2 regions of the Mesorhizobium sp. B2-4-2 genome follow, and region 1 is predicted to be linked to the other one. Evidence: predicted binding sites of a transcription regulator. Region 1 holds the regulator's gene; the other holds the start of a gene.
The links. The regulator PhoB, encoded in region 1, activates phosphate uptake and scavenging genes when phosphate is short. The targets are predictions, from matches to a motif close to TGTCATNNANCTGTCAT.
Positions count from the first base shown of each region.

Region 1 (5,161 bases):
TGTTGTCCACTGAGTTGAATACGCCCGAAGTCGCGGTCGAGAAAGCCAAGATCGAGGTCAAGGGCCTCAATTTCTACTATGGCCAGTCGAAGGCGCTGAAGGATATCAGCCTGTCGCTGCCCGAGCGCAGCGTCACCGCCTTCATCGGGCCTTCGGGCTGCGGGAAGTCGACGCTGCTGCGCGTCTTCAACCGCATCTACGAGCTTTACCCGAGGCAGAGCGCCGAGGGCCAGGTGCTGCTCGACGGCCAGAATATCCTCGACCGTTCGCAGGATCTCAACCTGCTCAGGACCAAGATCGGCATGGTGTTCCAGAAGCCGACGCCGTTCCCGATGTCGATCTACGAGAACATCGCCTTCGGCGTCAGGCTCTATGAGAAGCTCAGCAAGGCGGAGATGGACGGCCGTGTCGAGCAGGCGCTGAAGCGCGCGGCACTGTGGAGCGAGGTCAAGGACAAGCTCAACGCCAGCGGCCTCAGCCTTTCGGGCGGCCAGCAGCAGCGCCTCTGCATCGCCCGCACGGTGGCGGTGAAGCCGGAGGTCATCCTGCTCGACGAGCCTGCCTCGGCGCTCGATCCGCTGTCGACCGCCAAGATCGAGGAGCTGATCGACGAGTTGCAGGCCGATTATACGATCGTCATCGTCACCCACAACATGCAGCAGGCGGCGCGCGTGTCGAAGCAGACCGCCTTCATGTATCTGGGCGAGCTGGTCGAGTTCGACCGCACCGAGAAGATCTTCACGTCGCCCCGCGAGAAGCGCACGCAGGACTATATCACCGGCCGCTTCGGCTGATCCCAGGCATACGAGGACCAAGATCATGGCCGAACACACAGTCGCAGCCTTTGACGAAGATCTCGGACAGATCAGCAGGCTGATCCGCGACATGGGCGATCTCGCCTCATCGATGGTCGGCGGCGCGACCAAGGCGCTCCTGAATTCCGACAACGCGCTCGCCCAGCGCGTCGTCTCCGACGACGCGATCATGGATGCGCGCCAGCGCGAACTCGACGACCGCGCCATCACCCTGATCGCCAAGCGGCAGCCCATGGCGGACGATCTGCGCCATGTCGTCGGCTCGATCCGCATGGCGGGCGATCTCGAACGCATCGGCGATCTCGCCAAGAACATCGCCAAGCGCGTCGGCACCGTCGGCCTTGCCGCCACGCCGCGCGACCTGTCGCACTCCATCGACGCCATGGCGCAGCTTGTGCTGATCCAGGTCCAAGGCGTGATCGAGGAGTATGCGGCGCGCGATGCCGCGGCACTTGCCAAGCTGCGCGCCGACGATGAACGCATCGACGTCAAATACACGTCGGTCTTCCGCGAGCTGCTGACCTACATGATGGAGGATCCGCGCAACATCACCGCCTGCACGCATCTTTTGTTCTGCGCCAAGAATCTCGAGCGCATCGGCGATCACGTGACCAACATTGCCGAAAATGCCTATTATGTGCTGACCGGCACGCAATTGCCCGCCAATCGCCCGAAGCAGGACGAGACGGCGATGTCGGCGCCAGCGGCTTGACGGCAGGGGTGACCAGTCGATGATCGCGCCACGCATCATGGTGGTGGAGGACGAGGAGCCGCTGGGTGTGCTGCTCCGTTACAATCTGGAATCGGAGGGTTATCAGGTAGAGGTGGTGACGCGCGGCGACGAAGCCGAGATCCGCTTGCAGGAGAATGTCCCTGACCTTCTTGTGCTCGACTGGATGGTGCCGGCGGTGTCCGGCATCGAGCTCTGCCGCCGTCTCCGCATGCGGCCCGAGACCGAGCGGCTGCCGATCATCATGCTGACGGCGCGCGGCGAGGAAAGCGACCGGGTGCGCGGTCTCTCCACCGGCGCCGACGACTATCTGGTCAAGCCGTTCTCAACGCCGGAATTCATGGCACGCGTCAAGGCGCTGCTGCGCCGCGCCAAGCCCGAAGTTCTGTCCAGCGTGCTCAAGGTCGGCGACATCGTGCTCGACCGTGAATCGCACCGGGTCTACCGCAAGAAAAGCGAGATCCGGCTCGGGCCGACCGAGTTCCGCCTGCTCGAATTCATGATGCGACATCCCGGCCGCGTGTTCTCGCGCAGCCAACTGCTCGACAATGTCTGGGGCGAAACGATCTATATCGACGAGCGCACCGTGGACGTGCATGTCGGCCGGCTGCGCAAGGCGGTCAACAATGGCCGCATGCCTGACGTGATCCGCACCATTCGGGGCGCGGGGTATGCGATTCGCGAAGACTAGGGATATGTCACGCAACGTTCTCGCCCACGCCTGATTTCGCCTGTGCCCCCGGCGCGAAAATCTCCTGGTCGACGAAGGTCAGCGCGCGCATGGCGCAGCCCTCGCGGATCAGTGGCAGTTCGTTCGGCTCGGTGTCGAAGGAAATCGATTTCGAGTGCTGGCCGCCGGCGGTCTGGGCAATGGCCTCGCGCAGAGCCGGCTCGATCAGGTCGAAGGCGGCGGCGCTGACGCCGACCATGGCGACCGGCGCCGGATCGATCAGCGCGAACAGGCTGCCAAGGCCGTAACCCAGCGCCTCGCCGGCCTTGCGGTAGGCTTCGCGCTCCGGCCCGTCCTTTTCGCGCGCCGAGGCCGCCAGGGTGCGCATGTCGGCGTCGCTGACGTCGACGGGCTCGGTGTCCTCGCCAAGCTGCCTCGCGTTGCGCCAGATGGCATAGTTGCCGGCATAGGCCTCGACGCAGCCGCGCCGCCCGCAGCGGCAGAGCGCCCCGCCGGGGCGATGGATCATGTGGCCGAACTCGCCTCCGGATGAATGGGTGCCGGTGAACAGTTCACCCTTCAGCACCAAGCCCATGCCGATGCCGTGCGACAAAAGGATGGCGATGAAGTCGTCGCGGTAGCGCTGGGGATCGCGCCAGCGCAGCGCCACCGCCATCATGTTGCAATCGTTCTCCATGGTGGCGGGAATGCCGAACTCGGCCTCCAGTATGTCGGCGAAGGCGATGTCGGTCTGCGGCGTGATCGGCGACCACAGCATGGTGCGCGCATCCGTGTCGGTGATGCCCTGGATCGCCAGCGCGATACGGGCGATGCTGCCGACGTCGAGGTCGGGATCCTCGAACCGCCGCCTGACGATGGCCACGCATTCGCCGATCAGCGCCTCGCGCGACAGGGTGAGCGTGTCCAGCCGGCGCTGCTCTTCAGATATCACCTGGCCGGCATAGTCGATGACGGCAACGGAGAGAAAATTCAGCGACAGCACCACGGTCATCACCGCCGCGGCTTCAGGGTTGAGGCTGAGGCCGACCTGCGGCCGGCCGCGTTTCAGCGCACCGGCCTCGCTCGGCTTGCTCTGCGCCAGGATGCCTTCGCCAATCAGGTCGGAGGAGATCGCCGATATGGTGGAATGGCTGAGCCCGGTGGTCGCGGCAATCTCGGTGCGCGAGGGCTGCCCGGCACGGCGCACGGCCGCGATCACCATCGCCCGGTTGCGTCGGCGCAAATCGTCGTGGCGGATTCCGACCGACATGTTTCTCGCATCCTCCCCGTCGCCGCGTTCTCTCCCCAGGATCCCGACGACCGTCAAATACTGGCAGAACCGGCCTTGGCTGTCATTATTTATTCCGGAGCTCGAAAAAAATTCACGAGGACATCAAAATACATCAGAATCGACGTTGACAGCGTTCCGACGATGGACCAGTGTTTTTTCGAGGCTCGAAAAAATAGAGCCTTTGTGCCGGCCTACGGGCCTGTTTGGTCGCGCCATACGCGGCGCAGGGAGGATTAAGATGAAGAGATTCACAGCCGCCATCCTGGCGGGTGTCGCCATGTCGCTGACGCTCGCGTCGGTCGCGCAGGCGAAGGACAAGGTCATCGGCGTTTCCTGGTCGAACTTCCAGGAAGAGCGCTGGAAGACCGACGAGGCCGCCATGAAGAAGGCGATCGAAGCCGCCGGCGACAAGTATATTTCCGCCGACGCCCAGTCCAATCCCGGCAAGCAGCTCACCGACGTCGAGAGCCTGATCTCCCAGGGCGCCAATTCGCTGATCATCCTGGCGCAGGACGCCTCCGCCATCGGCCCGGCGGTGCAGAAGGCGCTCGACGAAGGCATTCCGGTCGTCGGCTATGACCGCCTGATCGAGAACAAGGACGTCTTCTATCTGACCTTCGACAACAAGGAAGTCGGCCGCATGCAGGCCCGCGAAGTGTTCAAGGTGAAGCCGGAAGGCAACTACGTCTTCATCAAGGGCTCGGGTGCCGATCCGAATGCCGATTTCCTGTTCTCGGGCTCCATGGAAGTGCTCAAGGACGCCATCGACAGCGGCAAGATCAAGAATGTCGGCGAAGCCTATACGGATGGCTGGCTGCCGGCCAACGCGCAGAAGAACATGGAGCAGTTCCTGACCGCCAACGACAATAAGGTCGACGCGGTCGTCGCGGCCAATGACGGCACTGCCGGCGGCGTCGTCGCGGCGCTGACGGCTCAAGGCCTGGCCGGTACCGTTCCGGTCTCGGGCCAGGACGGCGACCACGCGGCGCTGAACCGCATCGCGCTCGGCACGCAGACCGTGTCGGTGTGGAAGGACGCGCGTGAACTCGGCAAGAATGCCGCCGAGATCGCCTCGCAGCTGGCCGACGGCAAGAAGATGACCGATATCGCCGGCGTCAAGGACTTCACAACGCCCGGTGGGAACACCGTCAAATCGCTGTTCCTGACCCCGGTTGCGATCACCAAGGACAATCTCAACATCGTCATCGACGCCGGCTGGATCAAGAAAGACGAGGTCTGTGCCGGCGTCGCGGCGGGCAGCGTAGCGGCCTGCAACTGATCTTCCATTTCATGCGATGAACGCCGCGGCTGCCAAGCCGCGGCGTTTTTTCAAGAAAATTTGTTTTTCCGCCCCGGGCGGGTAACTTCTAGGCTGGCTTCCGGCATCCCGCATCGGACGGGCAGGCCGGTGGGAGAAAATCATGACCGATACGACGTCCAACCCGCAGGCCGACACCGCGCGTGCGTCGGAACTCGGCGCCGTCGCCCGGTTCCTTAAGGCGACCGAGATCGACACGCGCATGCTCGGCATGATCGGCGCGCTGCTGCTGATCTGGATCGGGTTGCATGTCTTGTCCAGCCTGCGTCTCGGCGTCAATCCGCTCGATTTCGACAGCCGTACCTTTCTCACGCCGCGCAATCTGTGGAACCTGTCG
Region 1 is NZ_VFVM01000015.1:94,386-99,546, forward strand. It holds gene pstB (phosphate ABC transporter ATP-binding protein PstB) at 1-794, shown strand, start outside; gene phoU (phosphate signaling complex protein PhoU) at 820-1,527, shown strand; gene phoB (phosphate regulon transcriptional regulator PhoB) at 1,547-2,236, shown strand; gene FJ942_RS25655 (ROK family protein) at 2,244-3,485, opposite strand; gene xylF (D-xylose ABC transporter substrate-binding protein) at 3,745-4,785, shown strand; gene FJ942_RS25665 (sugar ABC transporter permease) at 4,928-5,161, shown strand, end outside.

Region 2 (5,161 bases), on a different contig from region 1:
ACCAGCCCTGCGCGCTATGCGGAGCCGAGAACGTCTATCTCGACGAGGTCATCCTCGATGATCACGGCGGCCACATGTTCGTCTGCTCCGACACCGACCACTGCGAGAAGCGGCGCAGCACCCCTACCTCCCCCTTGTGGGGAGGTCGCGCCGAAGGCGCGGGTGGGGGTAGCGACCCATCGGCAGCCCCCACCCCGGCGCTGCGCGCCGACCCTCCCCACAAGGGGGAGGGTAAGGAGATACAATGACCGACGAACCCTTGCTGCGCGTTTCGGCGCTCTCGAAATTCTACGGCTCGCGCGTCGGCTGCGACAACGTCACCTTCGATCTGTGGCCGGGCGAAGTCCTGGCTGTCGTGGGCGAATCCGGCTCCGGCAAGACGACATTGCTCAACTGCCTGTCGACGCGGCTGCTGCCCTCATCCGGCACCGCCAGCTACCGCATGCGCGACGGCCAGTTCCGCGAACTCTACCGCATGAGCGAGGCCGAGCGCCGCTTCCTGATGCGCACCGACTGGGGCTTTGTCCACCAGAATCCGGCCGACGGCTTGCGCATGACGGTGTCGGCCGGCGCCAATGTCGGCGAACGCTTGATGGCGGTGGGCGACCGCCACTACGGCAAGATCCGCGCCACCGCCGTCGACTGGCTGTCGCGCGTCGAGATCGAGGAAGATCGCATCGACGACGAGCCCCGCGCCTTTTCCGGCGGCATGCGCCAGCGCCTGCAGATTGCCCGCAACCTCGTCACCGGCCCGCGGCTGGTGTTCATGGATGAACCGACAGGCGGCCTCGACGTCTCGGTGCAGGCGCGCCTGCTCGATCTCTTGCGCGGCCTCGTCACCGATCTCGGCCTCGCCGCCATCGTCGTCACCCACGACCTCGCGGTGGCGCGGCTTTTGTCCCAGCGCATGATGGTGATGAAAGACGGCCGCGTCGTCGAAAGCGGCCTCACCGACCGTGTGCTCGACGACCCGCGCGCGCCGTACACGCAATTGCTTGTTTCCTCGATTCTGCAGGTTTGACGATGGCGCCAAGTCACCCCCCCTCTGTCCTGCCCGCAAACGAATAACGATTGGAGTACCTTCTGATGCCGACGCCTCTCGTTGTCTCCGATCTCGCCAAGAGCTTCACCATGCATCTGCGCGACGGCATCAAACTGCCTGTCGTCGCCGGTGTCTCCTTCTCGATCCGCGCCGGTGAATGCACCGTGCTCGGCGGCCCGTCCGGGGCCGGCAAGAGCTCGATCCTGAAGATGCTCTACGGCAATTACGCCGTCGACGAAGGCCAGATCATCGTCACGCACGAAGACGGGCTCATCGATCTCGCCAGCGCCAGCCCGCGCACCGTGCTTGCCGTGCGCCGCCAGACCATCGGCTATGTCAGCCAGTTCCTGCGCACCGTGCCCCGCGTATCGGCGCTCGACGTCGTCGCTGAGCCGCTGGTGGAGCGCGGCGAGGATCGCGAAGCAGCAAGAAGCAAGGCGCGCGCCCTGCTGGCGCAGCTTAATCTGCCGGAAAAACTCTGGGCATTGCCGCCGGCGACCTTCTCCGGCGGCGAGCAGCAGCGCGTCAACATCGCGCGCGGCTTCATCACCGGGCACCCGATCCTGCTGCTCGACGAGCCGACAGCTTCGCTCGATGCCAGGAACCGCGAGGTGGTGATCGAACTCATCGCCGCCAAGAAGGCGGCAGGCGTCGCCCTGCTCGGCATCTTCCACGACCATGATGTGCGCGAAGCGGTGGCCGACCGCATCATCGACGTCACCGCCTTCGCCCCGGGAAAGCTCGCCGCATGAGCAGGAAATTGTCGGAGACGCCGCTGGTCCACCCGACGGCGGATGTGGAGAATTCGACGCTTGGCCGGTGGACCGAAATCGCCGACCGCTGTCGGGTTTCGGAAAGCGAACTCGGCGACTATTCCTACATGATGCAGGACTGCGCCGTCTGGTGTGCGACGATCGGCAAATTCTCCAACATCGCGGCAAGCGTGCGCATCAACGCCACCAACCACCCGACCTGGCGACCGACGCTGCACCACTTCACCTACCGCGCATCGGACTATTGGGACGATGCCGAACACGAGAGCGAATTTTTCGCTGAGCGCCGCGCCAGGCGCGTCACAATCGGCCACGACACATGGCTTGGCCATGGCTCGACAGTCCTGCCCGGCATCACCGTCGGCGATGGCGCCGCCGTCGGCGCCGGAGCGGTGGTATCGAAGGATGTCGCTCCCTACACCATCGTCGCCGGCGTGCCGGCAAAGCCGGTCCGCGAGCGCTTCGACCGCCGCACCGCCGAGCGCTACCAGGCGCTGGCCTGGTGGGATTGGGACCATGCGAGGCTGCGCGCCGCACTCGACGATTTCCGTCAGCTCGAGGCCGAAGCTTTCCTGGAAAAATACGGTGGATGACGGTGGTGAATGGAATAGGGCTGCTCACTATTCGCATCCCTTACACAGAGTTCGGGCAGGGGGCTGTCTTCTCGAGCCGCCTGCCTTCCGCAGCTTCAGGGACATGGAAGCACTTCGAGGAACTGATTGGTCCTGGCCTGATCGCGCACGACACGGCTGTGGGTGGTAACAAAACTGACATCAATCCGACACCGCAGGTTCATGGCGCTGCGCTAGCGAGGGTCAACAGGACCTTCAACCGCGACTGGACGGGAACGCACCATGTCAGCCACGCTCGAAATCCGCGGCGTCACCCGACGATTTGGCAAGAACACCGCCGTTAACGATGTCAGCATCTCGATCCCGCAGGGTCAGATGGTCGGCGTCATCGGCCGTTCCGGCGCCGGCAAGTCGACCCTTCTGCGTATGATCAACCGCCTCATCGATCCCAGCCATGGATCGATTTTCTTCGACGGAGCCGAGGTCTCGCAATTGCGCGGTTCGCCGCTCAGGCGCTGGCAGCGCGACTGCGCCATGATCTTCCAGCAATTCAACCTTGTGCCGCGCCTCGACGTGCTGACCAATGTGCTGCTCGGCCGGCTGAACCATCGTCCGACCCTGTCGAACCTTTTCGGCATGTTCTCGCGAACCGAATGTGCGCAGGCGGTCGCGGCCCTCGAGCGGCTCGACATCGCCCGTACCGCGCTGCAGCCCGCCGGCACCTTGTCGGGCGGCCAGCAGCAGCGTGTCGCCATTGCCCGCGCCATGATGCAGCAGCCCCGGGTGATCCTGGCCGACGAACCGATCGCTTCGCTCGACCCGCTCAATGCCAAGGTGGTGATGGATTCGCTGCAGGACATCAATTTGCGCGAGGGCATCACCGTGGTCACCAACCTGCACACGCTGGACACCGCCCGCACCTATTGCAACCGCATCATCGGCATGGCCGCGGGCAAGGTCGTGTTCGACGGGCCGCCGGAGGAGCTTAACCGCGAGGCCGTCCGTCTCGTCTATGGCGCCGACAGCAATGGCGGCGAGATATCCGAGGCCATCACCTCGACCAGCGTTGCCTTCAAGCAAAAGATCGCCGCATCCGCCGGACCGCTCGAACCCGCATTCCCGGGTTACTGAGAGCGACCTGGATCGCCAGCCCGCGTCAGGGCACCCGTCAAAATCACCAACGCCGCCGGCGCGGGGCCGGAACCTACAGGAGAGAAATCAGATGTTCAGGAAAATGGTTTTCAGCGCCGTTTCGGTGCTTGCAATGGCCACCGGCGCGGCGCATGCCGCCGATATGAAGGAATTCCGCGTCGGCATCCTCGGCGGCGAGAACGAAACCGACCGGCTGCGCAACTACCAGTGCCTGGCCGATCACCTGAAGGCTGAATTCGGCTTCGAGAAGGTCTCGCTGTTCCCGGCCGCCGACTATGACGGCGTCATCCAGGGCCTGCTCGGCGGCACGCTCGACTTTGCCGAACTCGGCGCTTCCGGCTATGCCAGCGTCGTCCTCAAGGATCCCAAGGCGGTAACCCCGATCCTCACCACCCAGCAGACCGACGGCGCGACCGGCTACTATTCGATCGGCCTGGCGCTGAAGTCCTCCGGCATCACCGACATCAAGTCGGCCAAGGGCAAGAAGCTCGGTTACGCCGATCCGGATTCGACCTCCGGCTACCTGATCCCGCTGACGCAGATTCCGAAGGACACGGGCGCGTCGAACGAGACCTTCTTCGCCTCGACCCAGTTCAATGGCGGCCATGAGAACAATGTGCTCGCCGTGCGAGACGGCAAGGTCGACGTGGCCGTGGACGATTCCTCCGGCATCGGCGACTTCAAGGACGGCTACACCTCCGGCACCTTCCACAAGGAAGTCGCCAAGGGCGCCGTCGACCCCAACGACTTCGTCGAGGTCTGGCGCTCGGGCCTGATCCCGAACGGTCCGCTGGTCGTGCGCACGGCGCTCGGCGACGAGATGACGGCCAAGCTGGCGGCCTTCTTCACCGACCTGCCCAAGAAGGACAAGGCTTGCTTCGAAGGCGTCGAAGGCGGTGATTTTACCGGCTACGTTCCGGTGAAGGCGGATTTCTATAACGTCATCGTCGAAGCCCGTAAGGCAGCCATCGGCGGCTAAAGGCAGAAGTCAGGAAGGGCGGCGTCGAGAAAACGCCGCCCTTCTTGCATCTCCGACCATGACCCTTTCCCTGACAGCTCCTTCCGGCGCCACGCACCAGATGGCCGACGCCTGGCGTCGCCAGACCTCCTTGCGCCGGCTCTACACCGCCATCGGCGTCGGCCTGCTGTTGGTCGCACTCGGCGGCACCATGTGGTTCGCCGACGATGCCAATGCCGGACACTTCTTCGACCGGCTTCCGCACATACTGGATTTCCTGAGCTGGCTCGTTCCCAAGGACTGGAACGATGTCTGGCGGGCGCTGTTCGACATCGCCTCCCCGCATGACACCGGCACGCAGGAATTCAACTTTCCGCTCGGCCGCGCCTATGTCTGGGGCGGCTTCTACATCCCCGAATATTTCGAGCTGATGCTGACCACGCTTAACGTGGCGCTGGTCTCGACATCAATTGGTTTCGTCTTCGCCGTGCCGTTCTCCTTCATCGCGGCGCGCAACCTGACGCCGCATCCGCTGCTGCGGCTTGTCGTCAAGCGCTTCATGGAACTGCTGCGGGCTTTTCCCGAGATCGTCATCGCCGGCCTGTTCGCGGCCATCGTCTCGATAGGTCCGATCGCCGCCATCATCGCCATCGGTCTGCATTCG
Region 2 is NZ_VFVM01000002.1:2,160-7,320, reverse strand. It holds partial or broken gene FJ942_RS03685 (alpha-D-ribose 1-methylphosphonate 5-phosphate C-P-lyase PhnJ) at 1-116, shown strand, start outside; gene phnK (phosphonate C-P lyase system protein PhnK) at 245-1,021, shown strand; gene phnL (phosphonate C-P lyase system protein PhnL) at 1,087-1,794, shown strand; gene FJ942_RS03670 (DapH/DapD/GlmU-related protein) at 1,791-2,408, shown strand; gene phnC (phosphonate ABC transporter ATP-binding protein) at 2,670-3,518, shown strand; gene phnD (phosphonate ABC transporter substrate-binding protein) at 3,610-4,518, shown strand; gene phnE (phosphonate ABC transporter, permease protein PhnE) at 4,577-5,161, shown strand, end outside.
Region 2: a site for PhoB is predicted at 2,584-2,600, ahead of phnC (phosphonate ABC transporter ATP-binding protein). Genes of this name have one in related genera too.